DNA from 2 places in the Pseudoalteromonas sp. PA2MD11 genome. Region 1 is predicted to be linked to the other one. Evidence: predicted binding sites of a transcription regulator. Region 1 holds the regulator's gene; the other holds the start of a gene.
What was found. Region 1 encodes LexA, which represses DNA repair genes until DNA is damaged. Its sites were predicted from a motif close to TACTGTATNNNNATACAGTA; they were not measured.

Region 1 (15,881 bases):
CCTCCAAATTAGCTTTAGATTCAATAATTAACTCTTGGCTTCCTGGCTTCCTTAAGCCTGACAATTTAATTAAGCCGCTGATATCTATAATTAAAGATACTCTGCCATCTCCTAAAATTGTCGCTCCTGATACACCATCAACTTTTTGATAATTCGCCTCTAAACTTTTAATAACCACTTGTTGCTGTGATAATAAATCATCAACCAACAAACCAACTTTTTGATTATCGCTCTCAACAACAACCAACAAAGTTCTATCAAGCGTTTCTATCGCACCTTTGTGATTAAAAATATTGTAAAGCCTTAAAATTGGGATGTACTCATCTCTCAAACGAAGTACATCTAAATCTTTACCGACGCGACTGACTTTGCTGATATCAATTTGTAGTGACTCAATAATAGAAATGAGTGGAATAATGTATGTATGCTGGGCAACTTTAACCAATTGACCATCCAAAATAGCTAGAGTAAGAGGTAACCGGATGGTGAAGGTTGAACCGACACCTGGCGCTGAAGCCACCTCAACCGAGCCACTGAGCGCTTCGATATTACGCCTAACCACGTCCATACCAACACCGCGGCCAGATAAGTCACTCACTTGATCCGCTGTCGAAAAGCCAGGTAAAAAGATAAGCTCATTAATTTCGTTATCGTTTAAATCGTCACTTTCAGAGATCAAGCCATTTTTTATCGCCTTTTCTCTGATCTTTTGCGTGTTGAGCCCCTGACCATCATCCATAATTTCGATAACAATATTACCGCCTTGATGAAATGCATTAAGCGTCACAGTGCCAACAGGGTCTTTGCCCGCAGCAACACGCTTATCAACTGTCTCTAAGCCATGATCTAAGGAGTTTCTCACTAGATGCACCATAGGATCAGAAAGCTTCTCCATCACCGTTTTGTCTAGTTCTGTTTGTTCACCAAGCAATTTAAGCTCAACTTGTTTATCCAACTTTTGCGAGATATCACGAACTAACCGAGGGAAGCGACTAAATACAAAGCTTATTGGTAACATACGAATACGCATGACATTTTCTTGTAAGTCACGAGTATTATGTGCCAGTTGCGCTAAGCCCTCTTGTAACGAGGCGATGGTTGCTTCGGTTATTTCTTGCTCACCTAACTGGCTTAACATCGCTTGAGTAATAACTAACTCACCCACCATGTTGATCAATGAATCAACTTTGTCGATACCAACCCTGATTGAGGTTGACTCTGCATTGGCTGTGGTCGCTTTAACGGGTACTGGTTTTTTCGTATCAGTAGTTGATTTAACTGGAATAGGCTCGACTTCTTTCTTTTGTTCGACAACTGCTGTAGCCGTTTCAGTCGTTGTAATTTCTTCATCACCAAACAAGCCACCGCACAATGTGATAGCAATGTCAGCGTCATCCTCAACCCACTCAAAAATTTCTTCTATGCAACTTTGCTCTTTGTCTGTGGTTAAGAAAAAACGCCATGATAAGAAACAGTCTTCGGGGGCAAGGTTAGTAATATCGGGGACATCATCTTGAAAGGCTTGTGTTTCTAGCTCACCCAACTCAGCAAGTTCACTGATCATGTACAGTGGTTCATTGCCAGTTTTAAATAAATGATGATGGGGTTTGAAGTCAATTTGAAAGGTATTTTTTATGTTAGTTTCGTTACTAACTGCCTGCTGCTGAACAACTTTGCTCTTAGAGCGCATGCCCAGAATTTCTTCAAATTTAACCCGTAACTCATCAGCCTCTGTTAAGTCTGGCTGCTGCTCCGCTTGTAATGTTCTTAACAACGCTCTTAAGCAATCAACCGACTTGAGAAGTAGATTAACGTGTTCTGCGGTTAAGGTACGAGCGCCTTCACGGATTTGATCTAACAAAGTCTCAAGTACATGAGTAAAGTCAGCAACGGCGCTGAAACCAAAGGTACCACTGCCTCCTTTTATTGAGTGTGCAGCACGGAAAATTGTATTTATCGTTTCCAAGTCTTCTTCGCCTGGCACCAAGTTCAATAACTCGGCTTCCATTGCATCAAGACCTTCGAAGCTTTCTTCAAAGAAAACCTCAAAAAATTGGCTTAGATCTATACTCATGCCCCGCTCCTATTATTAGCGAATCACTTTTTTCAATACCGCTAACAATTGCTCAGGATTAAATGGTTTAACAATCCACCCTGTTGCTCCAGCAGCTTTACCTTCTGTTTTTTTATCAAGCCCTGACTCTGTGGTCAGCATTAGTAGTGGTGTAAATTTATAATTAGGTAAGCTACGCAGCTCGCGAATAAGAGTAATGCCATCCATGACAGGCATATTCACATCAGAAATAACCGCATCAAAACCTTGTTGCTTAGCGATATTTAGTGCTTCGCTACCATCTTTTGCTTCTGTTACATCGAAGCCTGCTTTTTTTAGTGTAAAGCTGACCATTTGGCGCATTGATGCAGAATCATCGACAGCTAGAATTCTCTTCATAAAAACCTCTTAATTGGCATTTTCAAGCACAAGATAATGGCTTAAACCCAAACTAGTAATTGCTTGTTGCAAAGGCTTGCTTTCACCAACCCATATGATTTTGTGTTGTACCGAAAGCAAATGTTTTTGCAGCGCACATAAAAGCTGAATTGACGCCGTATCAGCTCGTGTCACTTCACTAATATCAAGACAAATATCGTCATTCGCAGACAATTCTTGTAACAAATCTTGATGGAGTGTTTCGACCTGAGTAATGGCTAATTCAATAGGGAGCTTTAACATTATTTGAATCTTCCCTGCTTAAAACAATTCATAATAAAAGCTTAGACTGACTAAACGAAATTGCCATAAATTGCTTTAAAAAATAGTAAATTTTTTTAGTAGCTTAGCGAGTTATGGCAAAAAATGTATTTACTATTGTTAGCTAATATCGCAAGGCAAATGCTTTATTCTGCATAATAGTCTGCTATTAACTTAAACTCCTCCGTTAACTTGCTAGCATCTACTAATGGCACATTACCTTGCTTAAATTGTGGTTTAAAAATAGCTCTAACAGAGCCTGTAGGATCAACTAAAACAACTGATGCACTATGATCAACTGCGTATTCTTGCTGATCGCTATCGTTAATTGCGTAAATTAAGCCTAACTCTCTTACAAATGGAAAAAGTTGTTTATGCGGACCTGAAACAGCAAGAAAGTTAGGATTAAAGTAATCAATATAAGCTTTACGCTTTTCAGTTGTGTCACGCTTTGGATCAACAGCAACAAACCATACTTGTACTTTGTAATCTTGACTTAACTGTTTTTGAATCGCGGTTAGTTTTGCCAGTGTCATTGGACAAATATCTGGGCAACTGGTGTAACCTAGAAAGACCAAATTCCAATGATCCATAAATTGGCTGTTATTTGCAGGCGCACCATGTTGATCAGTTAATGAAAAAGGACTAATCGGTTTCGCTTGCTCATAAACCAGCGCTTCCACCTCAGGGACGCTATTATTTTTTTCACATCCAGCAATAAATAACACCAAGCCCATAAATAATAAAGCGACTATTCGCGTCATAAAACTAACCATTTATCAATAAATAAGACAATAAAGAGTAGCATTAAATGCACAATTGAAAAACGAAATAAGTCCATTGCAGTATCATCTTTAGGTGCTATTTTCAGCTTCAGCGCCTTATAAATGAAAACAGCATTTAGTATGCTCGCCCCAAGCAAATAAATTAGCCCTGACATACCAATTAAGTAAGGCAGTACACACACTAACGCGAGTAAAATGCTGTAAGCCACTACACATGTTTTACAAAATTCAATACCGTGAGTAACTGGCAGCATCGGAATTTTTGCCCGCTCGTAATCACTTTTACGTGCAATCGCTAATGCCCAAAAATGTGGTGGGGTCCAGGTAAATATAATCATCACCAATAACCATGGTGCAGCAGCCATATGGCCAGTTTCAGATACCCATCCTAACAGCGGTGGCATAGCTCCAGCCAAACCACCAATAACAATATTTTGCGGTGTGGCACGCTTTAAAAATGAAGTGTAAATAAAGGCATAGCCAACAAGCGCAAACAAAGTAAGAATGGCTGTAAGTGTATTCGCCCAAATCACAAGCATCATAAAACCTATTACGCCAATCACTCCAGCAAAGCTCAAAGCGTGCTGTTTACTGAGTCGACCTTTTGCCACAGGGCGATGGCGCGTACGTGCCATTTTACTGTCGATTTCACTATCAACAACATGATTGATCACAGCAGCTGCGGCCGACAGCAAGCCAATGCCTAGCAAGCTTGCGAGTTGCACAAATACTCCTCGCCCAACATCAGGAGCTAATGCCAGACCAACCCATGCTGTGAGTACAAGCATGGCAACCACTTTAAATTTACTTATAGCTAAGTAATCTTTAAGTAACTCTGAGCTTTGAATAAATAATGATTTTTCTGAGCTTAGTAATAATGCCATCACAGCCTCCTAGGTTCTTATTTTTAAGTGGAAGCATAGTCTTACCATGCTAAGCAGTAACAATGCGGCCATTAGGTTGTGCGCAAGCGCAACACTTAATGGAAAGTGCCAGTGCACAACAGCTAGACCTAAACAGATTTGGCACAACAAAGCGATTAATACAGTGACGGTACAGTGCTTAATTTTTCGTGAGTAACAGCGTGAATATATGCGCCACATGATCAGCGCTAACACTACACAAGTAACCAGCGCCCAAATACGATGCAGCAAATGAATAGACATACGCGCTTGCTGCGATAGCACACCATATTCATAGGTACTGTGCTCGAGCGGTAATTGAAAAACGCTCTTCAAAGAAAACGGTTGTCCGTAGCTACACAGCGGTAAGCCATTGCAATGTGGAGCTGCATAATTCGCCGCAAGCCAGCCACCCAATGCAATTTGCAGTATAAGCACCACCAAGCCCACCAGCGCTAACCGGTAATATGGCTTTGCGCCGCTATCACTGCTAGCAACAGGTTCGGTCTTTAAACGTAGATACAATAAAAACAGCAACGACAAAATACTAAAACCGCCGAGCAAATGCCCCATTACAACTAAAGGTTGTAGGTTCATAGTGACAGTCCACATGCCCAATACGGCTTGGAATACCACCAGTAATAATAGTGCTAATGGCAGCTTAACCGGCATATTTGGATATTGACGTTTTAAAAATGCAAAAACAAACAAAGCTAAAATTAATAGGCCAAGGGCACCGGCAAAATAGCGGTGGATCATTTCTTTCCATGCTTTTGCAGCCTCAAACATCATATCAGGGTAGTTTTGCTCAACATGTAACAGAGCAGTTTCATGTTTTGGCACGGTTAAAAATCCATAGCACCCAGGCCAGTCAGGACAGCCAAGCCCAGCATCACTCAGCCGTGTATAAGCACCAAGCCCAACAACTAAGATTGAGAAGAAAACCGTAATTAAGACTAAATATTTATAATTTTTATACATCTTTATCCCCTTAATGAGGTTTAACTTGAACGCGCATAGTTAAGTAGTTTCTTTAAGTCTTTAAGTAAGCCTTTTTGAATCAGTCTGTTTTGTTCTGGCTCAGCCGTGTAGGGGTAATGCAAAACTACTAAGCCCATGTGATCAACTAAATATAGGTCTCCCGCTTTAAGTGCAGGACTTACTGCTAATTGACGCCAATTTGCCGATACCTGCTGTTGATTTGTCAGTACCGCCACATCCACTTTTTGCTGATTTTTACCTAAAGCGACATATAGGTTATCTAGACTGGCTAATTGGCTTGCACAAACATCAGTGCACTCTTTTGGATAATTAAGCGCAATAGTCCATTGTTTAGGTTCGCCTTGTTGCCAATCAACTAGCTTCACTTCTTCACTTAAAAGCTCACCATGATTACTCGAACCACTCGGTAACCACTCAAGCTTTAATGCTGCATATGCAAGTGCCAACGGCACAAAACAGCATAAAACGAATAAACTAAGCGGGTTTATTTTCATAACCTCTCCTTCTCATCGCAAAATAAGCAATAACAACACACGCTAAGCCGATTAATAACCACTGCACGGCATAGGCGTAATGTTTATCTGGCCCCATCACGACACTCTGGTAATGCGGGGTTGCAATACCATCTGCTTCATTACGATAACCAATAAAGTCTTGTAAGGGCTTTGCTAATTGAGCACTAAAAATTGCTAAGTCAATGCCTTGAATACGCTTAGGCCAGCCTTGCTCTGCACCAATCTCATCGGCAAGTGTGAAGCCTTGTAAGTTGCCTTGTTTCAATTGCACAGTAGCCGTAAAGCTTGTTGATTCTGGCCACACAACGGTTGGCAACTGGCTACGGTTTGTTGGAGCTTTTAGCCAACCAAAGTTAACGATTAAAGGCGCGGTTTCACCGGTAATTGTCATCGCTACTAGTAAGTCATAGCCCACTTGCCCCTGATAAATTTGATTATCAAGCAGCCAGTACTGTTGTTTATTTACCTCGCCAGAGACTTTGACTTGCATGCCCGTTTTGTTCAGCTCTTTAGGTAAATTTTGCAGCTCTTGCCAATTCAAAACTCCTTGCTCTTTCGAAACGGCTAACTGGCTTAGTTGCTGCTGTTTTTGCTCGCCTCGCTGGTATTGCCAAACGCTGAGTCGTAAACAAATAAGCACTGCAAGTATCACAACGCAAATTGCGATAATTGAGCTAAGCTTTTGTTTGCGCCATAAAATTAACTGCATTTGGAATACCTAATATGATTAAAGTCATTATTGTTTTGTTATTACTTTATATTCTGTTCAACCTGTTTAGAGCGCTGTTTGTGATGATGTCAGCAAAAGAGCACTCGAAACCCATGTCGCATTACTTAGGTCGTCGAGTGCTGTTTTCAGGTATTGTGCTGGTGCTCATCATTGCCGCAATGAAATTAGGCTTTATTCACACCAACCCGTCGCCGCTTCACAAAGCTACAGCACGTACACAAATACAAATAAACACAACCACACCACATCAACAAAGTGCCAATACCAAGCAGCTGCTTGAAAGGCAAAGTGCTTTTCACTCGTGAAGTGGCCTTTAAAAATTCTTAGTAGCACTACAAATAAAATAATGGTTCCAAGTGTCACGTGCATACCGTGAAAGCCCGTTAACAAGAAAAAGGTATTCCCATAAACGCCCGCATCTAAGGTCAAACCTAGATCTTGATAAGCATGCATATACTCATAAACTTGTAAGCCAAGGAAAATCACACCTAATAGCACGGTTAAAGATAAAAACACCTTCAGGGCGCCGCGCTTATTGTTTTCAATAGCAACATGAGCAAAGTGAATTGTGACCGACGAGGTAAGCAGAATAAGCGTGTTGATCAATGGTAGACCTTGCCAGCCCATAGCTTGTGTGGTCTCGCCCGCTGGCGTAGTTAATAGCGGCCATACGGCTTCAAAGGTTGGCCAGAGCACTTCATTGGTCATAGCGTTATTACCAGCGCCACCGAGCCAAGGCACCGAAATCATACGTGCGTAAAAGAGAGCGCCAAAAAACGCCATAAAGAACATAACCTCAGAGAATATGAACCAGCTCATACCTTGTCTGAAGGAGCGGTCCATTTGTGCTGAGTAAAGCCCTTTATGAGACTCTTCAATAACGTTTCTAAACCAGCTAAAAACCATATAAACTAATATGGCAATGCCTAGATACAACACATACTGGCCACTACTGCCCTCACCACTTACTTGCATCACAGTTAAACCAGCACCAACAGCAATTAAAAACATCGCGATGGCACCAACTATTGGCCAAGGACTCTCGGCTGGAACATAGTATTTTTCATAATTTTGATTCATTTTGTTTGCTCCCAATTAGCAATTAGCTTGGCGGCTTTTAATCGTTTTTAGCCACAACATGCCCGCTAATATCAAACACGGTATACGACAACGTCAGTTCCTCAACATCGTCGGGTAACTCAGTATCAACATAAAACAACAAGGTAAACTCCATTTCTTCACCGGCTTTCATTGGCTGCTGATCAAAGCAAAAACAGGCGATTTTATGTAAGTACTTTGCTGCTTTACCCGGTGATACTGATGGAATTGCTTGCATGACTTTGTCTTCATTACTGGTGTTTTTCGCTGAGAATTTAACTTCACGCATGGCACCAGGTTGTACTGCCACACTGTATTGCTCAGACTGCACCTTAAATGGCGCGCCGCTTTGAGCGTGAGTGGTAAAGCTGACATCAACTTGACGCTGTGTATTTATTGATTCACTCGCGCTCGCTTTTTCTAATGATGGCTTACCATTCAACCCTGTAACGTCGCAAAACACGTCGTAAAGCGGCACCATTGCAAAAGCAAAAGCAAACATGAGCAAGCATGTAATCAGCAGTTTTTTTAGCAAAGGTGCATGGTTCATTACTTAATCTCCGGCGGTGTTTCAAAAGTATGATAAGGTGCTGGAGAATCGACTTCCCACTCTAAACCTTCAGCTCCATCCCATACTTTGGCAGGTGCTTTTTCGCCCCCTCTGGCACATTTAAATACCACCAACACAAACAACAGTTGCGATAAGCCAAATGCAAAACCACCAATACTGATAATGGCGTTAAAGTCAGCGAATTGCAGTGCATAGTCAGGAATACGACGCGGCATACCGGCAAGGCCAACAAAGTGCATAGGGAAGAACAACACGTTGACACTGATTAGCGATAACCAAAAATGCCATTTCGCCAGCGTTTCGTTGTACATGTTGCCAGTCCATTTCGGTAACCAGTAGTAGGCCCCCGCCATAATTGAGAACACAGCTCCTGTCACAAGCACATAATGGAAATGAGCCACCACAAAATAGGTATCGTGATACTGAAAATCTGCCGGTGTAATCGCAAGCATCAAGCCAGAGAAACCACCTAAGGTGAATAACACAATAAAGGCGATGGCAAACATCATCGGAATTTCGAAGCTAATTGAACCGCGCCACATGGTGGCTACCCAGTTAAACACTTTAACGCCCGTTGGTACCGAAATGAGCATGGTGGCGTACATGAAAAACAACTCGCCTGCTACAGGCATCCCTGTGGTAAACATATGATGTGCCCAAACGATAAAACTTAGCAGCGCAATCGATGAAGTTGCATACACCATAGACGCATAGCCAAATAGCTTTTTGCGCGAGAAGGTAGGTACGATAGTCGATATAATGCCAAAGGCTGGTAAAATCATGATGTACACTTCAGGGTGACCGAAGAACCAGAAAATGTGCTGGAACATCACAGGGTCGCCCCCTCCGGCTGCATCAAAAAAGCTGGTTGCAAAGTATTTATCGGTCAACACCATAGTGACCGCCCCTGCTAGAACAGGCATAACAGCAATTAACAAAAATGCAGTGATTAACCATGTCCAAACAAATAGCGGTAGCTTCATCCACGTCATACCTGGTGCTCTTAAGTTGACGATGGTCACGATAACGTTAATCGCCCCCATAATTGAGCTGATACCCATGATATGTACGGCAAACACAAAAAGTGCAGTGTTATCGTTGCTGTAAGTTGTTGATAGTGGTGCGTAGAAAGTCCAACCAAACGCAGGACCACCACCAGGCATGAGTAACGAAGCCAACAGGATTAAAAATGCGAACGGCAATATCCAAAAGCTCCAGTTATTCATACGTGGTAAGGCCATATCTGGTGCGCCTATCATCATAGGTACCATCCAGTTTGCAAGCCCAGTGAACGCGGGCATAACGGCACCAAACACCATGATCAAGCCATGTACGGTAGTCATTTGATTAAAAAAGTGCGGATCGACTAACTGTAATCCAGGCTGAAACAGTTCAGCGCGGATCACCATTGCCATTGCTCCGCCAATTAAAAACATGGTGAGTGAAAAAATCAGGTATAAACTCCCGATGTCTTTATGATTGGTGGTGTAAAGCCAACGCTTAAAACCTTTAGCTGGGTGATGATGGTCGTGATGCGCATGCCCTGTTGCTTGCTCGTTAATAACATTACTCATTAGTTCGCCTCCGCTGCTGCATCAATCGCGGCTTGAATTTGACTCGGTTGGATAACATCGCCGGTATCATTACCCCACGCGTTTCGCTTATAAGTAATAACCGCAGCAAGTTGCTTAATTGAAAGCTGTTTATCAAACGCTTGCATTGCTGTACCAGGCTTACCGTGTAACACAATGTCTATGTGATCTTTTACATCACCTAATACAATCGGGCTGCCTTTAAGTGCTGGAAATACGCCAGGTAGGCCCATACCGGTAGGTTGGTGACATGCAGCACAGCTTGCCATATACACTTGCTCACCTAAGACCATAAGCTCTTCTTTCGGTAATGTTTGATCAAGCAAAGCAGCATCTGCTGCGGCCGCATTGGCTTTTTCTTGCTTGGCATCTGCAAGCCAATTAGCAAATTCATCTTCAGGTAAGGCTTTCACCACAACAGGCATAAAGCCATGATCTTTACCGCATAACTCAGCACATTGACCACGGTATACTCCGGGTTCGTTAATACGTGTCCACGCTTCATTAATAAACCCAGGATTTGCATCCTTTTTAACCGCAAAATCAGGCACCCACCATGAATGAATTACATCGTCTGAGGTCATTAAAAAGCGAACTTTCTTATTGATAGGAAGTACTAGCGGTTTATCTACTTCAAGCAAATAATGCTCAGTTTTCTCTGCTTGGTTGTCTATTTGGTCTTTAGGAGTAGATAGAATCGAGTAATAAGCAATGTCTTCGCCCATGTACTCGTAATGCCACTTCCACTGTGAGCCGGTCACTTTAATGGTGATATCGGCTTTAGAGGCATCTTCCATGGCAATTAAGGTTTTTGTGGCAGGCACAGCCATGGCGATTAAGATGACAAATGGAATGGCAGTCCAAAGTATTTCAACTTTTGTACTTTCATGAAATTGGGCAGGCTTGGCCCCTTTGGATTTACGGTGGTGTATTAAAGCCCAAAACATCACCGCAAATACGATGATGCCGATTACACAGCAGATAATAAATATCGTCATGTGTAACTCATAAACATTATTACTTATATCGGTCACCCCTTTACGCATATTGTATTGGCTGTTCGCCAATGCAAGTTCAGGAAGTGCAACCAATATAAGCCACAAGGCGTAACGCAGTTTACCCATGTGACGGCTCCTTTAGATGCTATTGCAAGACGCAAAGCGAAAAGGCGATACAACAAGGTGCCCATTCGTTTTTCTTATTGTTCAGAGCGACTACGTATCATTTTGACCCACTTATGATACCGACCCCCTGTCTAACACCTCGCACATTTTTGTGTCTTTTTATTAATTAGGTGTTAATACAGTGTATTAACCAATTAGTTAAAAAATGACCAATAAGCAAGTTTTAATGATAATAAATGTTTATTTTGGTGCAGAAATAACAACTATAATCAGCGCGTTATTTAATGTTTAGGAGTAAAAACGAAATATAAAAAGAGAGGAAAACTGCGCCATATAAGGCTTTAAATGAAGAGTAAGGATTCACAAATCCTAATTAAGTAGTAAAATTTCAGTGGCGCACCAAATTGAGTCAATTTGATGCACCAAATTGGGAACGTTTACATCCAATCAGCGTTACGAATAACCCCAACAGCTAACCCCTCGATGTTGAACGACTCATGCTCAAGGTCAACCTCAATAGGCGAAAACTCTTCGTTCTCAGCATGTAAAAGCACTTTGCGACCTGCCTTTTCTAGGCGCTTAACTGTTACATCTTCATCGACTCGAGCTACAACTACTTGCCCATTTTCAGCAACTTGTGTTCTATGTACTGCAAGCAAATCGCCATCCATAATACCAATGTCTTTCATACTCATGCCATTTACACGCAGTAAGAAATCGGCTGCAGGTTTAAATAATGAAGGATCAACTTGGCAGTGACTTTCAACATGCTCTTGCGCCAAAATAGGTTCACCAGCTGCAACACGGCCAATTAAAGGTAAGCCTAGTTGCTCTGGCTCATCTTCTTCAATTAACTGAATACCGCGACTCGCCCCAGGCTTCATTTTGATCATGCCTTTTTTAGCCAGTGCTTTTAGGTGTTCTTCAGCAGCGTTGGCACTTTTAAAACCTAATGTTTGAGCTATTTCAGCACGCGTAGGAGGCATGCCAGTATCTTTAATAAAGACTTTAATTAGTTCTAAAATTTGCGATTGGCGTTTCGTTAATGGGCGCATACAACTGGTTTTCCATACAGTACATTTAACTGTGAGTATATACAGTTATTTGAAAATCGCAAATTTAAATTAACCTCATCATATTGCTACAAAACTAACATTGAACCACATCGAAAGATGCCATAAGGTAATAGCTTTAACTAGCAGGCTAAGGAAACACAATGAGTATTTGGCACCACCCAATTACACTAGAGCAATGCAAAGGCTTTGAAAATGGAATAACAGGGCAAGGCACTTTAATGAAAACCATGGGCATTGAGGTAACTGAAATTGGTGATGACTACTTAGTAGCGACCATGCCTGCTATTCCTGAACATCACAACCCTATGGGTATGGTCCATGGCGGAGCAAACGTTGTATTAGCAGAGACAGTAGCAAGCTATGCAGCCAACTTTGTGGTTGATTTCAGTAAGTTTTATGCTGTTGGCCAAGAAATTAATGCCAACCATATTAAAGCATCACGTAAAGGAACGTTAACAGCAACCGCTAGGCCGCTGCATTTAGGTAAGCGAACTTCTGTTTGGGATATTAAAATTACCAATGCCGCAGGAGAGCTGTGCTGCGTATCAAGAATGACCGCAGCCGTTGTAGAGCGCTAAACTAAGACTATTTTTCAACAGGATAAATAGTAATTTCAATCCCTGCGCCAATTGCTGAGATACGTAACAAAGTATCGGCATGCAGGGGTTGGTTAAAGCATTTAGGCGAATTACCTGATTCAAAGCCTATATCAAATGTACGCTTTGAACACGATAACCACTGTTTTAATGCATTGCGCGAGCAAGACTCAATAAGCTCGCAAAGCTGGTTAATCGCTTTATCTGGAGAGCTGATATCTGCGGTTGCTTCAATACGTGCTAGTTGGCGGTATTCATCTTGGTCATAATGTAAAACCATGGCGTTTTTCTTCAAATCAGCAACAAGCGCACTAATATCGTGCTTTGATTCAAGCTCCAGATCTACATTTAAAAATTGAATTTCCGACATACTCTCGTTTTTACCCTCTATTGATATCGACTGAAACTTTAACTCAGTTTTGTATATATACCAAATCTAGAATACAGTTAATGCGACATTATGCCGCATTGGCAATCTAGCTAAACAACCTAAAATAGCGCCCACAGAACAATAATAACGGGGTAGTAATGAATAAACGCACCTTCAAATATGCTCGCAAAGGGCATAAATGGCTTGGCTACTTGCTTGCTGTACAGATCTTCTTTTGGCTCTTAGGTGGGCTGGTAATGAGTTCATTACCACTTGAAAAAGTACATGGTAAGCATCTGGCTAATCGCAGTTTAAGTAGCCCATTTTTATTGTCGGACTACCCAACTTCAATTGATAAAATAACAGCGCAATTTGAGCAAATCGAAGGTATTAAATATAGCCACTTTCTAGATACCCCGACTATAGAAGTCACAACCTCTAGCGGTACGTTTACTTTTGATGGCAGAACAGGTGCTAAAATGCCTGTACCGAGTAAAGCGCAAATCACTGAAAATGCGCAAGCTCACCTGCTTATTGAGGCAAAAATAACGCAAGCGCAGTTATTAACAAAAGGGCCTAGAGAAGTCGGTCACAAAGCCAATGTTTGGCAAGTAAGCTTTGATGATTGGCGAACAACTACTTTATATTTAGATAGTCAAACCGGTAAAGTTATTACTGTGCGCAGCAATCTGTGGCGGGTTTTCGACTTTTTCTGGATGCTGCACATTATGGATTATGATGAGCGTGAAAACTTTAACAATCCACTACTCATCAGCTTCTCAGCCACCAGCGTACTGTTTTGTATCACGGGAATTATTTTGTTATTACAAAACGTTCGAATTAAACGTAAAAAACCGGCTACACGTGCTGGTCAATCAAAATAGGATTGCCATCTGGGTCGGTGATAATAAAACTCGCATCACCGACCTTTTGTATTTCTAATTCTTGTTGCTGAAAATGTGCAGCTAATTGCTCAAAGGTTGCAAATTCATCCAAAGCTTCGGCATTTTGATCCCACCCAGGGTTAAAGGTCAGCATGGTTTTATCAAACATACCTTGAAACAAACCAATCAAATGTTCACCGTTTTTCATAATTAGCCAATGCTGTTCTATCTCCCTAGCAAACTCTTTGAAACCTAGCTTTTCATAAAACTGCTTTGAAGCACGAATATCTTTTACATTTAGACTTACAGAAAAAGCACCTAATAACATGGTTGTAATTCCTTTAATAAAAACGGCCTAACAACTATAGCTGAGTTGAAAAACTTTTCCTTTTTAGAATAGTCGTTCTAGAATAGCTGTTCCTGTAGTTCACTGATGTGATGGATATGCGTTTATTCCTATACTTAGCCCTTTGTTTTATTTTCACTTCTCCTATATCCGCTAAAGAGTTTTCGAGCTTTTACAGTGCCAAAAAGCATTTAATTAAGAATCTACCAAGCAATAGTAAAAGCTTATATTGTGGTTGCGATATCAAGCGCCAAGGTAAAAAACTTGTGCCAGATCCTGATGCTTGTGGTTATATTCCTAGAAACTCTGTCACCCGCTCTGGAAAAGAGAATGCTCGCGCAAAAAGAATAGAGTGGGAGCACATTGTGCCTGCCTGGGAGTTTGGCCATCAATTACAATGCTGGCAGGATGGCGGTCGCAAAAACTGTAAAAAGGTCAGTGAAAAGTTTCGTCAAATGGAAGCCGACATTAATAACCTTGCACCTGCTATAGGCGAGATCAATGCTGACCGCTCAAACTTTCGCTATGGCATGGTGTCAACATCAAGTGCAAGTTACGGAGCATGCCCTGTAAAAGTTGACTTTAAGCAACGCGTATTTGAGCCACCCATTTATGCAAGAAAGCAAATAGCCGATACCTATTTTTATATGCAAAAAACCTATGGCTTAAAAATATCTGACAAACAACGTAAGTTATTTGAATCGTGGCAAAAGCTTGAAATAGCTGAAATGAGCAATCGTAAGGCGCTATAATATATTGCTTTCATGTAAAGTAATTGTTAACTTTAAAGCGATGACTATTAGAATGGAAGCACTTATGATTACCAAAAATAAACTCGCTTTTGCGATATTTTTAGCTGTCTCAAGCGTGTCTTTATCTGGCTGTGGTGGCGGTAGCGGAAGCTCCTCTACCAATAACAACAACACAACAACTCCGCCACCAACAAGCAGCGACCCCACTTGGACGGCTGGTGTCTTTGAGCCATCAAGCGAATTTAAAGATCAATGCGCTGTACCGCGAACTGGCAATGATCCATATAACGATAATCAACCTTACCCAGATACAGCAGGCTCTGAGTTTACTGAGAAGATGTGGCTACGTTCATGGAGTGACGAAACCTATCTTTGGTATAACGAAATAGAAGACAACGACCCTGATAACTTCAGCTCAGTCGCCGCTTATTTTGAACAACTAAAAACCTTCGAAACTACAGACTCAGGCGCCTTTAAAGATAACTTCCATTTTAGTGAACCTACTGAAGATTTTTTTCAAGAATCTCAGTCTGGCGTGGTGTCAGGTTATGGAATTAACTGGGCCTTAATTAATAATACCCCACCTCGTGACTTAAGAGTTGCTTATTTAGAAGATAACTCTCCAGCTGCCAATGCAGGATTACAACGAGGCGATCGTGTTATCTTAGTCAATGGCGTAAGTATTGATACAAATACTGAGTCCGGGATCGACACTTTGAATGAAGCTTTGTTTGGGCCAACCGCTGGCGATACTCATACCTTCAAAGTAAAAAGCAATGATGGGAC
Region 2 (15,881 bases), on a different contig from region 1:
TGGCAGCAGCATTAAGCTCTTGGCTATAAAAGTGGTAAGTATTACGCCCTTTCGCTTTTGCTTCATACATAGCAAGGTCAGCATGCTTCAGTAGCTGGTCTTCCTCTTGGCTATCAAATGGTGCCATCGTGATACCAATACTGGCACTAATTATCACTTCATTGTTACCTAGTTTGATAGGCTCATTAAGAGTACGTTGAATGGTATTCGCCACTTCCATGGCGTGAGTTTGATGCTCAATACCACTTAACAGGACTGCGAACTCATCACCACCTAAACGTGCAATGGTATCTTCAGTGCGTAAACGCTTTTTCAAACGATTAGCAACTTCAACCAATAACTGATCGCCCGCATCGTGACCTAGCGTATCGTTGATACGTTTAAATTCATCTAAGTCAAAGTAAAATAAAGCAAATGCATAATGACCACGTTCAGCAAGTGCCATAGATTTGCGTAGCTGCATTCTAAAGAAAGTACGGTTTGCAAGCCCTGTTAATGTATCAAAATAGGCAAGCTGTTCCATTTTTCGCTGACTTTCTTTCACAAACGAAATATCTTGAGCTGAAGCCACGTAACTGGTGATTTCCCCCCCTTCTTCGCGGATTGGAGAAATACTCAATGAAACCCATACAGATTGACGCTCATTACCCTGTAATAAAGTATCTCCTCGCCAATAGTTACGGCTACGTAGGTCGATATCAATATCGTCAACTAAAATCGCCATTTCTTGAGAGATAATATTCATCAATGGTGAGCCAATAAAGTGGCGTTCCTCGAAACCCGTCATTTCAACCATTTTCGGGTTCACGTATTTGATTTCAAAGTCTTGATTAGTGATCACAACGCCTGTGCCTGAGAAGGCAACCGCTTTGGATAATCGGTTCGCTGCTTTTTCAGCTATTTCTTTTTCGCTAATGCGCTGATTTAGACCATCGATTAATTTACGAATTTCTATTGCCATGTCTCTAAAAGAGCCATTAAGCGTGCCTATTTCGTCTTTGTTCACTTTAGGAAATTCAGTTTGAAATTGCCCTTTGCCAAAACTAACAACCGCATTTACCAAAGAGTGAATACGACGCAGTACTAATTGATAAAGTGCTTGATGCAATAACAAAGCAACTAAAATAGCGTACAGGATAAACAAGCCAAAGAACTTTACTTTTAGCTCTTCAAGCGCAGAAAGTGCCGACGAGCGCTTTTTATAAATACCAATATACCAATTAAGGTTCTCGACTTTGCGGATATTGATAATATGGGTTTCACCATCTTGTACAAATGAATTTGCAGACTCTGGTAATTTTAAGCGAATGGTTTCAGACACTAATTTTTGTAGATCAGGATTAACAAAATCTTCAGTCAGTAACTTTTTACCTTCACGGCCATATTGCTCAAGCGTTGTTTTATCTAAATCAGGATGAGCTAAAAGCTGACCTTTCGCATCAAACACTAATAAATGTTGCTCACGATCGCCAATAGGCAGCTGTGCCAATAAGGTTTCAAGAGCAATATCACTACCAGTGACACCAAAAAATTCGTTATCAAGATAGATTGGCACAAGCACGCTTACTACCCACTTATGCCAAATAGTATCGTAATACACCTTTGACCATACAGCTTCTCGGCTCGGGTTTGTTGCAGCTTGTGCGTAATTAAATGTCTCGCCTTTGGTAAAGTCAAAATCGCCCGGTACATTGAGCGCCCAATTAGGTGGAGCAATACGTATAAAGTTATCTTTAGTGATTAAATAAAAATTAAAAAAGTCTTGGATAAGCGTTGGTGAGACAATTTTCCATAGCGATTCAGAATCGTTAATCAGCTGCTTATAAAAATTAGAGTACTGGTCTTGCGGAATAAATGAAGCTGATAAACCATCCTCAGAAGTGCTGCGAATACTGCCATCAACTGCAAACTTTATATCTGCGCTGCGGTTATTTTGTAGATGTGACTCATTATGCAGTAGCTGACTACTAACGACATTGTTAGCTTGCTCTGCAATATTTATTTTGGTGTTGATTAAGCGATTGAATTGACGACTCAAGCGTTCACTCGAATGCTTTAAAAGTTCGTGCTCTTCAAAAACAAGCTGTTTTTCTTCTGATTTAAGCATTAAAGCTGCAGCGCAAATGCCTGCAATTAAACAAATAGCAGAGATTAACAGCGACAATTTCATACTTAATGAATTCACCCCAAACCGGGATGGCGGTCGTCGATACACCACAGGACTACCTTATTAATAATTGTTATTATTTATTATGCAAAAACAAATATACCAGATTCATTTTTAGATTTATAAATTTTTTATGAAGATTAATGAAATTTCTGAGGAATCTTTTGCTTTGTCCAAAATAGCATGTTTATGCAGTTGACTTTACATAGAAGTATTTTTACATTAGTCCAATGAAACAAATTATCTCTCGCACTTATTTTTCTTTTTTTAGCTTCTTTAGATAGAGGAGGCTTAACTGTTTGCGAGATAATTTCACCGAATAGCTAAAGCCTCCCTCTTGGGAGGCTTTTTTGTTTGTGCACTGTTTTGGAATGAGGAAACCAACATGAGCATTGATACATTAAATGCGTTACGACACGATATAAATGAAATCGACTCCGACTTACTTGTGTTACTGGCTAAAAGACGCCGTATAAGCCACAGCGTAGTCGAATATAAAATAGCCAATAACAAACCAATTCGTGATGAAGCTCGCGAACAAGCACTACTGGAAAAACTAATCAGTTATGGTAAGTCATTAGGTCTTGACGCTTACTACATTAATAATGTGTTTCAAACTATTCTTGAAGACTCAGTTTTAAACCAGCAAGCCATGCTGCAAAAGAACCTCAACCCAGAAGCTATGAGCGAAAGCCATCGTGTTGCGTATTTGGGTGGGCAAGGCTCATATAGCCAACTAGCCTGCCATAAATACTTTAGCCGCCGCCCTGGCAAAGTGATTGAAATGGGTTGCTCTAGCTTTGAACAGATCACTGGTAAAGTTGAAAGTGGACAGGCTGATTTTGGCTTACTGCCAATTGAAAACACCAGCTCAGGAAGTATCAATGAAGTATTCGACTTATTACAACACGCACAAGTATCAATTGTAGGTGAAGTAACCCATAGCGTTGAGCACTGTTTATTAGCAGTGCCAGGTACTGAGCTATCTCATATCAATAAAATTTTTGCTCATCCACAACCTTTTGCTCAATGTAGCCGTTTCATTCAAGGCCTAGGTGACATTCAACATGAAACCTGTGATTCAACCTTCCACGCATTGCAATCTGCGGTTGAAACAGCAAATAGCGCCGCTATCGGCTCAGCTCAAGCTGGCAAAAATGTTGGTTTAGAAGTAATTAAGTCAGGCCTTGCAAACCAAAGCGAAAACCACAGCCGCTTTATTGTTGTCGCCCGTAAGCCGCTACAAGTATCGAAGCAAATTCCGACCAAAACCAGTTTAATCATGGCGACTAAACAACAAGCAGGTTCATTGGCTGATGCTTTAATGATTTTTAAACATCACCAAATTAACCTAGTAAAACTAGAATCTCGCCCCGTACCAGGAAATCCGTGGGAAGAAGTGTTTTATGTTGACCTCGAAGCAAACCTTGATGACTTACATGTTAAGCAAGCGCTTGAAGAGCTGAAAGAACACACTCAGTACACACGTGTATTAGGTTGTTACCAAAGTGAGTCTTTGCAGGCTGTTAGTGTGTAATAGCCTGCCTAGATATGACTAATGAAAAGGAGTCTGTCGACTCCTTTTTCGTATAATTTCATCTTAGATACTTGCACCCATAGCCCTGTCTAAGCATAATCTTGAAAACAATTTGAAATTGGATCTTTCATGAATTGGTTAGCAGAATTAGCAACTAAGAGAACACCTTGGTTATTACTAGCGTTTATTTCACTCGCATTTGAAGTCACAGCATTGTTTTTTCAATACAACATGGGACTTGAGCCATGCATCATGTGTATTTATCAGCGCACCGCTGTTTTAGGCTTACTTGCAGCGGGTGTGATTGGTGCGATTAACCCAAAAAGTATGGTTGTTCGCTTAGTCGCATTTGCCACTTGGGGTATCTCAGCAATTTGGGGTTACTTTATTGCTAAAGAACACATTGCAATGCAAAACAATACCGACCCGTTTGCATTTAGTTGTGCATTTGAACCTAACTTCCCAAGTTTTATGCCTTTGCATGAATGGATCCCTAGCTTCTTTGCTGCCACTGGTGATTGTGGCAATATCGATTGGCAGTTTGCTTCAATGAGCATGCCGGCATGGATGGAAGTGATTTTTGCAGCATTTTCAGTGGTATTTGTGGCTGTTTTAGTTAGCCGATTAGTGAGCAAAAAGTCGCTATAATGATTTATTTTTTTACTAGCCAAATCCCTACTTTAAAAAACTTTAAAGTAAGGCAACGCCAGCAGATTATTGCTCTTGCTTTAGCTCATTTAAGCCCGAGCAAAAAGATCATTTTATCGGTATGTAAGCTTGCCTTTTTAGCGCCATTATTTTTAGGTTTAGCTTACTTTGAAGGGTGGATGCTTATTCCTTGGTTGTTGTTAGCAGGTTTAAGTTACCCTCTTATCACAACACCTATCGAAAACATGTTCGCGTTAGCGCATTTAGACAAGGCTATCAATGAATTTAAACAGGGCGAATAACGCCCTGTATAGGTGATAACCTGCTATTTATAGTGTAATTTTCCCCTCAAGTTTAGCGAATAGCTTATCACCAATTCCTTTTACTTCTTTTAATTGTTCTAGCGACTTAAACGAGCCTTGCTTGGTGCGATGCTCGACAATCGCTTTCGCTTTTGATTCACCAATACCCGGTAATTGAGTTAGCTGCTCAATGCTGGCTTTATTAATACTCAGCTTTTGCATTTTAACTTGTGTTGCTTTGGTTGGTGTTTCGGCTGAGACCTGTGTAGCAGGTAGTAATGCAAGAGTAGCGGCAAGTAAAATACTTGATAGTAATTTCATAATTTCCTCCATGACGCCCTTGTTTGGACTGATAGTTAGCGATTACCCAACACTCACTCCATCGCTTGTGTTTAACTTTGGGTAACATTTTAAATAAAGCTAATACACAAAGTATTGTCAAATTTACTAAATAAAAATTTTCTCAAGTTACTTGCAAAGTAAGGCTCGAAGCATTACTGTATATAAAAACAGTAATCTTAGCAGCGATTTTACGCTGCAATGCCAGGCTTAAATGCAGGAGAAATCATGGCTGTTGTTGTTAAATATGTTGTAGAAAGAAACGGAGTCGAGCGCATGACGTTTACTACTAAGAAAGAAGCTGATGCGTATGACAAAATGCTCGACATTGCTGAGTCATTAGAACTTATGCTTGAAAAAGTTGATGTACCATTAAGCGAGCAACAAATTGAGTCACTGGCGCTTGAAATGGCAAAAGAAAAAGACCAATTTATGGCGGTACTTAAAGGTGCAAAAGACGCGCCAGCTAAACCTAAAAAAGCAAAGTCAGACGATAACGTTGCTGATATAAAAGAAAAAGCGGCAAGCTAAACGCAAATTTAGATCATAAAAAAAGGGCAACATCCGTTGCCCTTTTTTGTGTTTAATCAAAAACTACAATGACGATTCAACTTCATCAAATAAGTCTGTAATTTCTTTTTTCGGCTCAGCCGTCATAAGGCTTACAACAACAATGGCAATTGTTGATAAAATAAAGCCAGGGACAATCTCATAAATGATTGCACTTAGTGCTTGGCCATCAATAGTAATTGGCGCGTATATCCAAAACAGCACTGTTGCTGCACCAACAACCATGCCACTAATAGCCCCTTGTAAGTTCATGCGTTTCCAGTAAAGGCTCAGTAGCACCAGTGGACCAAATGCTGCACCGAAACCAGCCCATGCATTACTTACTAAGTCTAAAATAGAGCTATTACGGTCATAAGCTAGGTAAATAGCAAATAAGGCAACTAAGATAACACTAATACGACCAACTAAAACCAGTTCTTTTTGAGATGCACTACGGTTTAAGTAAATTTTGTAGAAATCTTCAGTTAAAGAGCTTGAACACACTAACAACTGTGAAGAGATGGTACTCATAATCGCTGCTAAAATTGCTGCCAATAAGAAACCGGCAATTAAAGGATGGAAGATAAGCTCAGACAACACTAAGAAAATAGTTTCTTTATCATCAATAGGCATTTGGTTTTCAAGCATATAAGCAGCACCAAATAGACCAGTTAGCACAGCACCTATTGCTGATAGCGTCATCCACGACATACCCACACGACGCATGGTTGGCATATCTTTCACTGAACGTACAGACATAAAACGCACAATAATATGTGGCTGACCAAAATAACCAAGGCCCCATGCCATTGCTGAAATAATCGCTATAGTCGAACCACCTGCAAACCAATCCATCATATTAAGTGCATGAATTTCTGATTCTTTTGGTGAGCTTAATAATAAGTCATAGCGTGCATTGGCAAGTGTATCCATAACTGGCTGATCAAGCATGGTAAACGTCGCAATTGGCACAGCCAGCAGCGAGATAAACATGATACAACCTTGCACAAAGTCAGTCAGGCTCACGGCTAAGAAGCCACCAAACAAGGTATATAACACGACGACACCTGTTGTGATGTATAGACCCATTTCGTAGCTCATATTAAATGAGTTTTCGAACAACTTACCACCTGCAACAACACCTGATGAGGTATATAAAGTAAAGAAAACAATGATTACAATCGCAGAGATAACACGCAGAATATTCTTATTATCATCAAAGCGGTTTGCGAAGTAATCAGGAATGGTGATTGAGTCATTCGCCTTTTCTGTGTAAACACGCAAGCGAGGCGCGACTAAGAAGTAGTTAGCCCAAGCACCGAGTACTAGACCAATGGCAATCCAAACCTTACTTAAACCAAACAAGTACATTGCACCTGGTAGGCCCATTAGCAGCCAACCACTCATGTCAGATGCGCCAGCTGAAAGCGCAGCAACACTTGGTGATAAATTACGACCACCTAGCATATAGCCTGATACATCGTCGGTAGATTGCTTATAAGCATATAGCCCAATCCCCAACATGACGATGAAGTACAATGCTAACGAAATTATCATTCCTGTTTCCAAATTAGCCTCCAAAAGTTGTTTAATGTTGGCTTTTAATCCGAATAATGACTCGCAAGTTATTTAATTTAAAGACATTATTGGGGTAAAAACCTATATCACCCACGACTATATCATGCTTACCCCCCTTAACTCCAATCAAGCAGATAAATGACAAAGCTCAATTTTTCAACTTTTATCTAACATTTTTCTTATATTTAATCGCAAGTTATAGAATTTATCTGCAAATTATCCTAGTCTTTAATTCTTAATAAAATAATAACTTTTCCTCGCAAATGAACATTTAGCTAATGCTATTTCAGGCACAATGCAATATATTGCGAGAAGTAAATGAATTAACAGATGTGGACATGTTTGGACTATGTATTTTTACGCTGCACGCCAACCTATTTTAGACAGGGATAAAAAACTAATTGGCTACGAGCTTTTATTTCGAGATGGCGTAGACAATGTTTTTCCTGATATTGATGGCGATGAAGCAACGTCACGACTTATTGAAGGCAGCCAATTTAATTTTGGTTTAGAGGATTTAACGGATAACAAACCTGCTTATATCAACTTTACTCTAGAAACCTTGCAAAAGGGTTATCCACTTTTACTTGGTAAAGAGCAGGTGGTAGTAGAGATATTAGAAACAATCCAACCAGGTAAACGCCTACTGGCATTAGTTAAAGATCTAAAAGAAAAAGGCTATATACTTGCACTTGATGATTACATTCACCAACCTGTATGGCGACACTTTTATCCTTACATCGATATTATTAAGATTGACTTTCTAACTTGTGATGTAGACTCAATAAAAGCGATCATCGAGGCTATTAAGCCGTATCCACACATAAAGTTGCTTGCTGAGAAAGTTGAAACATACGAAAAGTATCAGCTTGCCCTAGAAATGGGCTTTAGCTACTTCCAAGGGTTTTTCTTTTCAAAACCTGAGATGGTACAAAGCAAAACTTTGCCACCTTCTGAGATGGCTCTTGCCGAGCTTCTATACGAAACATCGAGTATTGATCTAAACCTCAGAAAAATCACTGAGGTATTTGAACGTGACGTTAACTTATCTTATAAGTTGCTACGCTACTCAAACTCAGCGGCCTTTAAACGTCGCGCTGAAATCAGCACAATTAAACAAGCGCTTATTGTTTTAGGCAGTGAAGAAATTAAACGTTTCTTATCACTTTTATTTGCAGCGCAAGTCGCAGCAGATAAGCCAGCCGAACTAATTCGCCTTTCATTGACCCGTGCTCGGTTTGCTGAATTATTGGCAATCAGCCACGGCAAAATGCGAGATACTGGTATGGCATTTTTAACGGGTATGATGTCGTTAATGGATGCAATCCTCGACGAAGATATGCCAAGTGTAATGAACAAGTTACCGCTGACTATTGAAATTAAAGATGCGCTACTCAAAGATGAAGGCTTATTAGCAACGTATTTAAAGCTGGTAAAATTTTATGAGCAAGCAAATTGGGAAAAAGCGAAAGAAATCCAACAACAACTTGGACTTAAACCTGAAGAAGTACCGGACGCTTACCATGATGCATTAAGTTGGTCTAATGACCAAATGAGTGTGTTTGGGGACTGATGAATACCCATCCCTTAACGATATAAAAATGCCAGCAATTGCTGGCATTTTTATTTAACACTTTTAAAGATTCTCTAAGAAATCTTCGTCAAAGTCATCTGGTTCTTTTTCTAGTGGCGGATTACCATCATGTAGCTCATATAATTGACGCTGGAAGTAGATATCCTTCATGAAGATATAAGGGTCTAGCGACTCATTTAATAGGCTCTCTTGTGGCATTAATGAAGCACGGGCTTCAACCGCTTTAAGTGCAAACACTAATATTGTTTGAGGTGTTGTTAGTGTTATTTCAGGTAATACGAAATTATCAACAACATCACCAGTTAGGTTTCGTGCGGTACTTGGTCCCATACCAGGGATCATCAAGTAAGCACCATCACCCACTCCCCATACACCAAGAGTTTGGCCAAAATCTTCATCGACAATTTCTAAGCCCAGCGATGAAGCAACATCAAAAAAACCGAGTAGACCTACTGTAGAGTTCACTAAAAAGCGCGCCAAGCTAATACCCATATTACCAGGCTTACCCTGCAGACCAGCATTGACCATATCCGTTGGTGCGGTGATGTTATCGGTAAAATTAACAATGCTACGTCTTACCGGTGTTGGCGTTACTGTAACGTAGCCAACAGCTGCTGGGCGAAGAATATAGGCGTCAAGCACGTCCATATTAAAATCATACATTGGACGGTTGAACGACTGTAATGGGTCTCGCTCATCCGCTTTTTCTTCAGGTATTTGTGCGCATCCTGCAAGCACTACAAAAAAGATAAAAAATATACTGTGCCTAAACATCGGCTATCCTTAAGGTATTAACTCATTAATTAGCAAAGAATATTCTTTCACGTTTGCACGTTCTAAAATACCCGACTTGCCTTCCAACTCGCCGCTAGAAGTTACCACAGTTGCATCTTTTGATAAACGCGCAGTTAAAATAATTTTATCGACACTTGATAAATTCAGACCTTCAACCATGGCATTCGAATCACTCAATGTCACTGTTAGCGGAAAGCTGTATTCCGTCATTTTTACCACAGCTAATGGCATTTGTGGGCCACTGGCTGCTTTTGCAAAAACAAACAAGGTGCCGTTTTGTGGCTGCGAATCTGCTAGAGCTGAGTCTAAATCAACTGTGATGCTAATTTCACTGTGTGAAGCTTCTGCAATTTCTGTATTTGTAACTTGCTGCTGATTATTTAAGTGAGCATCAATTTCAGCAATACGCTCTGCAATCATGCTATAACGCGGATCATTTTGCTGCATACTTGCAAGCAGTACTTCAAACGCAGTTTTAGCTTGCAGCCAATCCTTGCGCTCATAAGCAATCAGAGCTAACAATGAGATTGCATCAATATTGGTCGGCTCTGCTTTTAACACTCTCGATAACATCGTTGCTGCACGTGACATATTCGCATCACTGCCTTCCATTAGCAGAACTTGCGAGTAGCTGATCAGCACTTGCTTGTTATCCGGGTTCATTTTTAGCACTTTATCAAATGACTGCATCGCCATATCAAATTCATTTAATGACATCGCAACACGACCTAGCAGCATCCACGCCACTTCATCATCACCACTTTGATCAAGCTTGGTACGCAATGCTAAAGCAAATGCTTGCAACTCATTCGGTGTCAATGGCTCACCATCTTGCATTACGGCACGTTCACCATATGACTTAAGGTTTGCCATCGCGTCATGCCAGCCTTTTATTTGCTGCTGACTACCCGTGTAACCGTAAAAGATAGCCGTTAAAACAATTAAAAAGCCAGCGCCAGTAAGGGCAAAAATACGGTTGTTACCTTTACTATTTAGCGCTTTTTCTGGAGACAGCTCATTGAGCAAACGACGTTTTTGTTCGATAACTGATTCGTCGTGCATTTGTGCATCAATACGTTGGTTATCTAAGTCTGTTTTAAGCTCATCTAAACGTTGATGATAAATTCGGATTAACTCCGAGTTTGCATTGTGATCAAGGCGTTGAATACGTTCGCGTTTAAAAAAAGGAACGACAACAAATAGCAATGCAACCAGTGTGAGTAAAACAAAAGAAGCCCACATTAATGCCATCTAGCTTTGCTCCTGACGTTGATTTTGTTCAATTAACTTTGCAAGTAGTGCCTCGTCTTGCTCTGTCCATGTTTGTTTTACCGATGCCTTACGTTGGCGTAAAACAATAAACCCAAAGCCAAGTACCACAATCAATACTGGCAATACCCATAATACTAAGGTTGCGGGTGTTACGGGTGGATCGTAATGTACGAAGTAGCCATAACGGTCAATCATATAATCGATGACTTCATCTTTAGTTTTGCCATCTTTTACCAGCGCTAACACTTTGTCGCGTAAGTCTTTGGCTACAACCGCGTCTGAGTCGGCAATGTTTTGGTTTTGACATTTAGGGCAACGCAGCTCTTTGGTAAGCTCACTGAAGCGTACAGCTTGCTCTTTATCATCAAATTGATATTTGTCTTGCTCTGCAAATGTGCTAAATGTGATAAGCAAACTTGCTAAAAAAATCACGAGTCTCATTACTGTAACTCCTGCATTAACGGTGCGAATTTGGCTCGCCACACACGCGGATTAATATCGCCGGTATGGTGTAGCAAAATGGTGCCTTGCTTATCAACTAAGAAGGTCTCTGGCGCGCCAGACACCCCTAAATCAAGGGCTAATGTGCGCTTTAAATCTAAGATATTGAATTGATATGGGTCGCCAGCACGATTAAGCATACTAGTAACGTCTTCGCGTAGTGCGTTAATATCAAACTGGCCATCAAAGTCAGGGTCGTAGCCTTGCTCGTAGTATAAGCCAACAATCTTAACGCCCTGCTCTCTAAGTTCAGTTAAATAGCCTAACTCAGCTAAACAGGTCGGGCACCATGTGCCCCACACATTGAGTAAGTAAACTTCACCTTTTAAATCACTATCTGTCCAACGCGTTGACTCATCCATCAAGTCTGGCAAGTTGAAAGCTGGCATAGCCTGCCCAATACGCCCAGTTTGCAGCTCACGCGGGTTAGCAAACAAGCCTTGATATAAAAACACACACAGTAAAACGAAAACCAGTAAAGGTGCTAGTGCGAGTAGTTTACGGTTCATGCTGATGCCTCCTGCTTAGTCGATTTTTGGCGATAGCGTTTATCACCAAGCACTAAAAAGCCTGCCAGTGAAATCAAGATACCACCGAGCCACATCCAACGAACATAAGGCTTATGGTAAATACGTAACGACCACGCACCTTGGCTTAATTGCTCACCCAGTGCTAGGTATAAGTCACGCGTAAAGCCAGCATCAACAGCTGCTTCTGTCATAAACTGCATGCCAATGTCATAACGGCGTTTTTCAGCATGTAAAACGGTTACTTGTTTATCATTTTTCAGCACAGTGACAACCCCAGCATGGCCGCTATAGTTAGCGCCGCGAATAGACTTAACACCATCAAAACGGTACTGGTATTCATTTAAAGCCACAGTGTCACCCGGCTTCATTGATACATCACGCTCTACTGAATAAGCAGAGGTTAACGTTACACCTGCAATCACGAACGCTAAACCAACGTGACCTAATACCATCGCCCAATAGCTTAGTCCTAAACGTTTAAAGCCTTCACCTAAGGTTTTGTGAATGGTTACTTTTGCTGCTAAATCAACCACTGTAGTAACAACAATCCATACCGCTAGCGTAGTTGCAATAAAGGTAATTGGCGCAATTACATCGTAACTTGAATATAACCACGCCGCTGTTGCTACTAGGCTAACTACAGCCGATAGCGCAAATTTATTTTGCAACATTGACCATTTATTTTGTTTCCAGCGTAACAGCGGGCCCATACCCATTAAAATGGCAAACGGCACCAGTAGAATCGCAAACATCTTGTTGAAGAACGGCTCACCAATCGAAATGCTGCCTAAGCCAAGCTCTTTATGGACCATAGGTAATAATGTGCCTAATAATACAATCAGCGTTGCCACAACTAAGAAAATATTATTTAACCAAAGCGCAACTTCACGTGAGGCAAACTTATAACGTCCTTCACTTTTCACCTGCGAAACACGCAGTGCATAAAGCGATAAACCACCACCTACCACAATGGCTAAGAATGCTAAAATAAACATACCGCGGTTAGGATCTGAGGCAAAAGCATGCACAGATACAATGATACCCGAGCGAACAATAAAGGTACCCAGTAAGCTTAACGAGAATGCTGCAATAGCCAACAATACGGTCCACGACTTAAATACACCGCGCTTTTCGGTGGTTGATAATGAGTGCAGCAATGCGGTTGCCACAAGCCATGGCATTAATGATGCGTTTTCAACGGGATCCCAGAACCACCAGCCGCCCCAGCCAAGTTCAGAGTATGCCCACCAACTACCAATGGTAATACCGAGTGTTAAAAAACCCCATGCTGTCATAGTCCAAGGACGAGACCACTTAGCCCAAGTATTATCAAGCTTACCTGTAAGTAACGCTGCAATAGCAAATGAGAACGACACAGATAAACCCACATAGCCCATATAGAGCAATGGCGGGTGAATGATCATACCCGGGTCTTGCAATAACGGATTTAAATCGCGACCTTCAACAGGGAAATACGGTAATAAGCGCTCAAATGGGCTCGACATTAATAAGGTGTATAACATAAAGCCAACACCTAAAAAGCCTAGTACACCCAGTACACGAGCACGTAATACCCAAGGTAATGATTGCGAACGCATAGCAACTACAGCGGTCCAACCCGCTTGCATTACTAACCAGAGTAAAATTGCCCCTTCATGACCACCCCATGTCGAGGTTATTTTGTAGTACCAAGGTAAGGTGCTACTTGAGTGATAAGCAACATACGAAACAGTAAAGTCGTCGGTTAAACTGGCATAAACAAGTGCAGCAAAAGACAAAAGTACAAATACGAATTGTCCAATTGCCAGTGATGGAGCGGCACGCATTAAACGTAAATTGCCGGTATGCGCGCCCCACAAAGGAAAAATACACAATAGAACACTGAGCACCATGGCCAGTGTTAAAGAAAAATAACCGAGTTCTGGGATCATATTAATTGCCGTTATCTAAGTTATACGTCGGTTTTTCGTGTTTGATACCCTTCACAGCTTCAGCAACTTCTGCAGGCATGTATTCTTCATCATGCTTTGCAAGTACTTCAAAGGCATCAATTTCATTGGCTTTAACTAACACGCCCTGCGCTACAATCCCTTGGCCTTCACGGAATAAGTCCGGCAAAATCCCTTGATAATTAATTGTCACCATAGGGCCTTTATCAATCAGTTTAAAGCTTACCTTTAAGCTTGATTCGTCACGAACAACTGAGCCAGGTACAACCATGCCACCAATGCGTAGCTTTTGACCAATATGCGGTTTTTCTTTGTTTGGTCCTTTACCCTCAACAAGTTCACTTGGGGTATAGAATAAATTAATGTTTTCTTGCAGTGCGTACAGCACTAAACCAATCGTTGCACCCACACCAAAAATAATGGCTACAACTGCTAATAAACGTTTTTTACGTCTTGGATTCATTGCCCTGCCTCTTGCTTCGCTTTCTTAATGCGCTCTTCACGTTGTGCTTGCTGCTTTACTGAAGAGAAAATACGTTTTGTATCGTTTAACGAACTAAATAAAATACCGAGTAAAATTAATGCACAGCTACCAAAAGACAACCATACATAAAAGCCATAGCCACCCATGGCAATAAAATCTGCAAAAGAATCAAACTGCATTATTAACCTCGCTCAACCATATCACGCACCCAAGGGCGATGCTTTTCACGTTGGAGAATTTCGTTTTTAAGACGGATTAACGTCACCACACCAACAAAACCTGCAAACGCAACAATGTTAACCATTAATGGCCAAAACATGCTTGGATCAATAGCTTTAGTATCAAACTTTGTAATGGTTGCACCTTGATGCAAGGTATTCCACCACTCCACCGAGAAGTGAATAATCGGTAAGTTGATAACCCCAACAATGGCTAAGATACAAGCAGCACGCCCCGCTGCTTTTTTATCTTCAAAAGCATGATAAAGCGATAACACACCAAGGTATAAAAATAACAGAATTAACTCAGAGGTAAGACGTGCATCCCACACCCACCATGCGCCCCACATAGGTTTACCCCATGCTGCACCGGTAATTAATGCTATCGCTGTCACACATGCCCCGACAGGTGCAATTGCAATCACTGCAAGTTCTGCATTACGTAATTGCCATACTAGTGCGATCACTGCTGCAATCGCCATAGAAGAGTAAGCGCCCATAGATAAAATAGCTGAAGGCACATGGATAAAAATAATTCGGTAGCTGTCTTTTTGTTGGTAATCGGCTGGGGCATAAGCAAGCCCCCAGACCCATCCAACAATCATACAAACCACCGTAACGACGGCGAAATAAGGCAGTAAGGTGTTACACAATTGGTAAGCACGATCTGCTTTTGCGTAGGGATGTAACCACTTCCACATATTAACTTACACTCACTTTCAATGCTGACGATATGGCAATTGGTGCCGCTATAATCGCTACGATTAGCATGGCACCAAGGATTGCAAGCTGTCCGCTATAGGCAAGCTCCATAGAGCTGGTATCAATAGCCGAGGTTGCAAAAATTAGTACAGGGATATACAAAGGCAGAACAAGCAAACTCATTAAAATACCGCCTTTTTGTAGTCCCACAGTAAGTCCAGCGCCAATTGCGCCAATGAAGCTAAGCAATGGCGTACCTAACAATAAGGTCAGAACGGTTGCTAAAAGCGCTGAACTTTCTAAATTCAATAACAAAGCAAATACCGGAGTCATTAACACTAAAGGCAACCCCGTGATCACCCAATGCGCTGCCACCTTTGCAAGGACAGTTAACGGTAATGGGTATGATGAAGCAATTAATTGCTCTAGTGTTCCGTCGTGATAATCATCACGAAATAGCTTATCTAGGCCTAACATGGTCGAGAGTAACGCAGCGACCCAAATAATGCCCGGCGCCATACGAGCAAGTAGACCGGGTTCAGGGCCAATTGCTAACGGAAAAAGTGTAATAACAATAAGAAAAAATAAGATAGGGTTAACGATTTCAGCACGCTGACGAAACGCTAATTTAAGATCTTTAGAAAAAACCGCAGAGAATAATTGCCAATACGAATGCTGTTTTACCATCAGTGGCGATACTCCAAAGTCACTGTTTG

Region 2: the regulator LexA is predicted to act here: its motif matches at 5,150-5,169, upstream of ISP07_RS05135 (YebG family protein).

What each region holds. Positions count from the first base shown of each region.
Region 1 covers NZ_JADKNF010000011.1:68,833-84,713, reverse strand. The annotation lists gene ISP07_RS12895 (chemotaxis protein CheA) at 1-2,074, opposite strand, end outside; gene ISP07_RS12890 (response regulator) at 2,090-2,452, opposite strand; gene ISP07_RS12885 (STAS domain-containing protein) at 2,462-2,734, opposite strand; gene ISP07_RS12880 (SCO family protein) at 2,899-3,516, opposite strand; gene cyoE (heme o synthase) at 3,513-4,421, opposite strand; gene ISP07_RS12870 (COX15/CtaA family protein) at 4,431-5,420, opposite strand; gene ISP07_RS12865 (hypothetical protein) at 5,441-5,935, opposite strand; gene ISP07_RS12860 (SURF1 family protein) at 5,916-6,665, opposite strand; gene ISP07_RS20735 (DUF2909 domain-containing protein) at 6,680-6,991, shown strand; gene ISP07_RS12850 (cytochrome c oxidase subunit 3) at 6,891-7,766, opposite strand; gene ISP07_RS12845 (cytochrome c oxidase assembly protein) at 7,804-8,334, opposite strand; gene ctaD (cytochrome c oxidase subunit I) at 8,334-9,929, opposite strand; gene coxB (cytochrome c oxidase subunit II) at 9,929-11,071, opposite strand; gene lexA (transcriptional repressor LexA) at 11,509-12,126, opposite strand; gene ISP07_RS12825 (PaaI family thioesterase) at 12,288-12,725, shown strand; gene ISP07_RS12820 (hypothetical protein) at 12,733-13,113, opposite strand; gene ISP07_RS12815 (hypothetical protein) at 13,272-13,997, shown strand; gene ISP07_RS12810 (VOC family protein) at 13,972-14,325, opposite strand; gene ISP07_RS12805 (endonuclease) at 14,436-15,095, shown strand; gene ISP07_RS12800 (S41 family peptidase) at 15,160-15,881, shown strand, end outside.
Region 2 covers NZ_JADKNF010000003.1:76,865-92,745, reverse strand. The annotation lists gene ISP07_RS05160 (EAL domain-containing protein) at 1-2,170, opposite strand, end outside; gene ISP07_RS05155 (chorismate mutase) at 2,553-3,704, shown strand; gene dsbB (disulfide bond formation protein DsbB) at 3,834-4,352, shown strand; gene ISP07_RS05145 (DUF6170 family protein) at 4,352-4,654, shown strand; gene ISP07_RS05140 (ComEA family DNA-binding protein) at 4,682-4,975, opposite strand; gene ISP07_RS05135 (YebG family protein) at 5,222-5,524, shown strand; gene putP (sodium/proline symporter PutP) at 5,588-7,099, opposite strand; gene ISP07_RS05125 (EAL and HDOD domain-containing protein) at 7,470-8,693, shown strand; gene ISP07_RS05120 (VacJ family lipoprotein) at 8,757-9,488, opposite strand; gene ccmI (c-type cytochrome biogenesis protein CcmI) at 9,498-10,760, opposite strand; gene ISP07_RS05110 (cytochrome c-type biogenesis protein) at 10,761-11,222, opposite strand; gene ISP07_RS05105 (DsbE family thiol:disulfide interchange protein) at 11,222-11,791, opposite strand; gene ISP07_RS05100 (heme lyase CcmF/NrfE family subunit) at 11,788-13,743, opposite strand; gene ccmE (cytochrome c maturation protein CcmE) at 13,745-14,224, opposite strand; gene ccmD (heme exporter protein CcmD) at 14,221-14,424, opposite strand; gene ISP07_RS05085 (heme ABC transporter permease) at 14,427-15,164, opposite strand; gene ccmB (heme exporter protein CcmB) at 15,166-15,852, opposite strand; gene ccmA (cytochrome c biogenesis heme-transporting ATPase CcmA) at 15,852-15,881, opposite strand, start outside.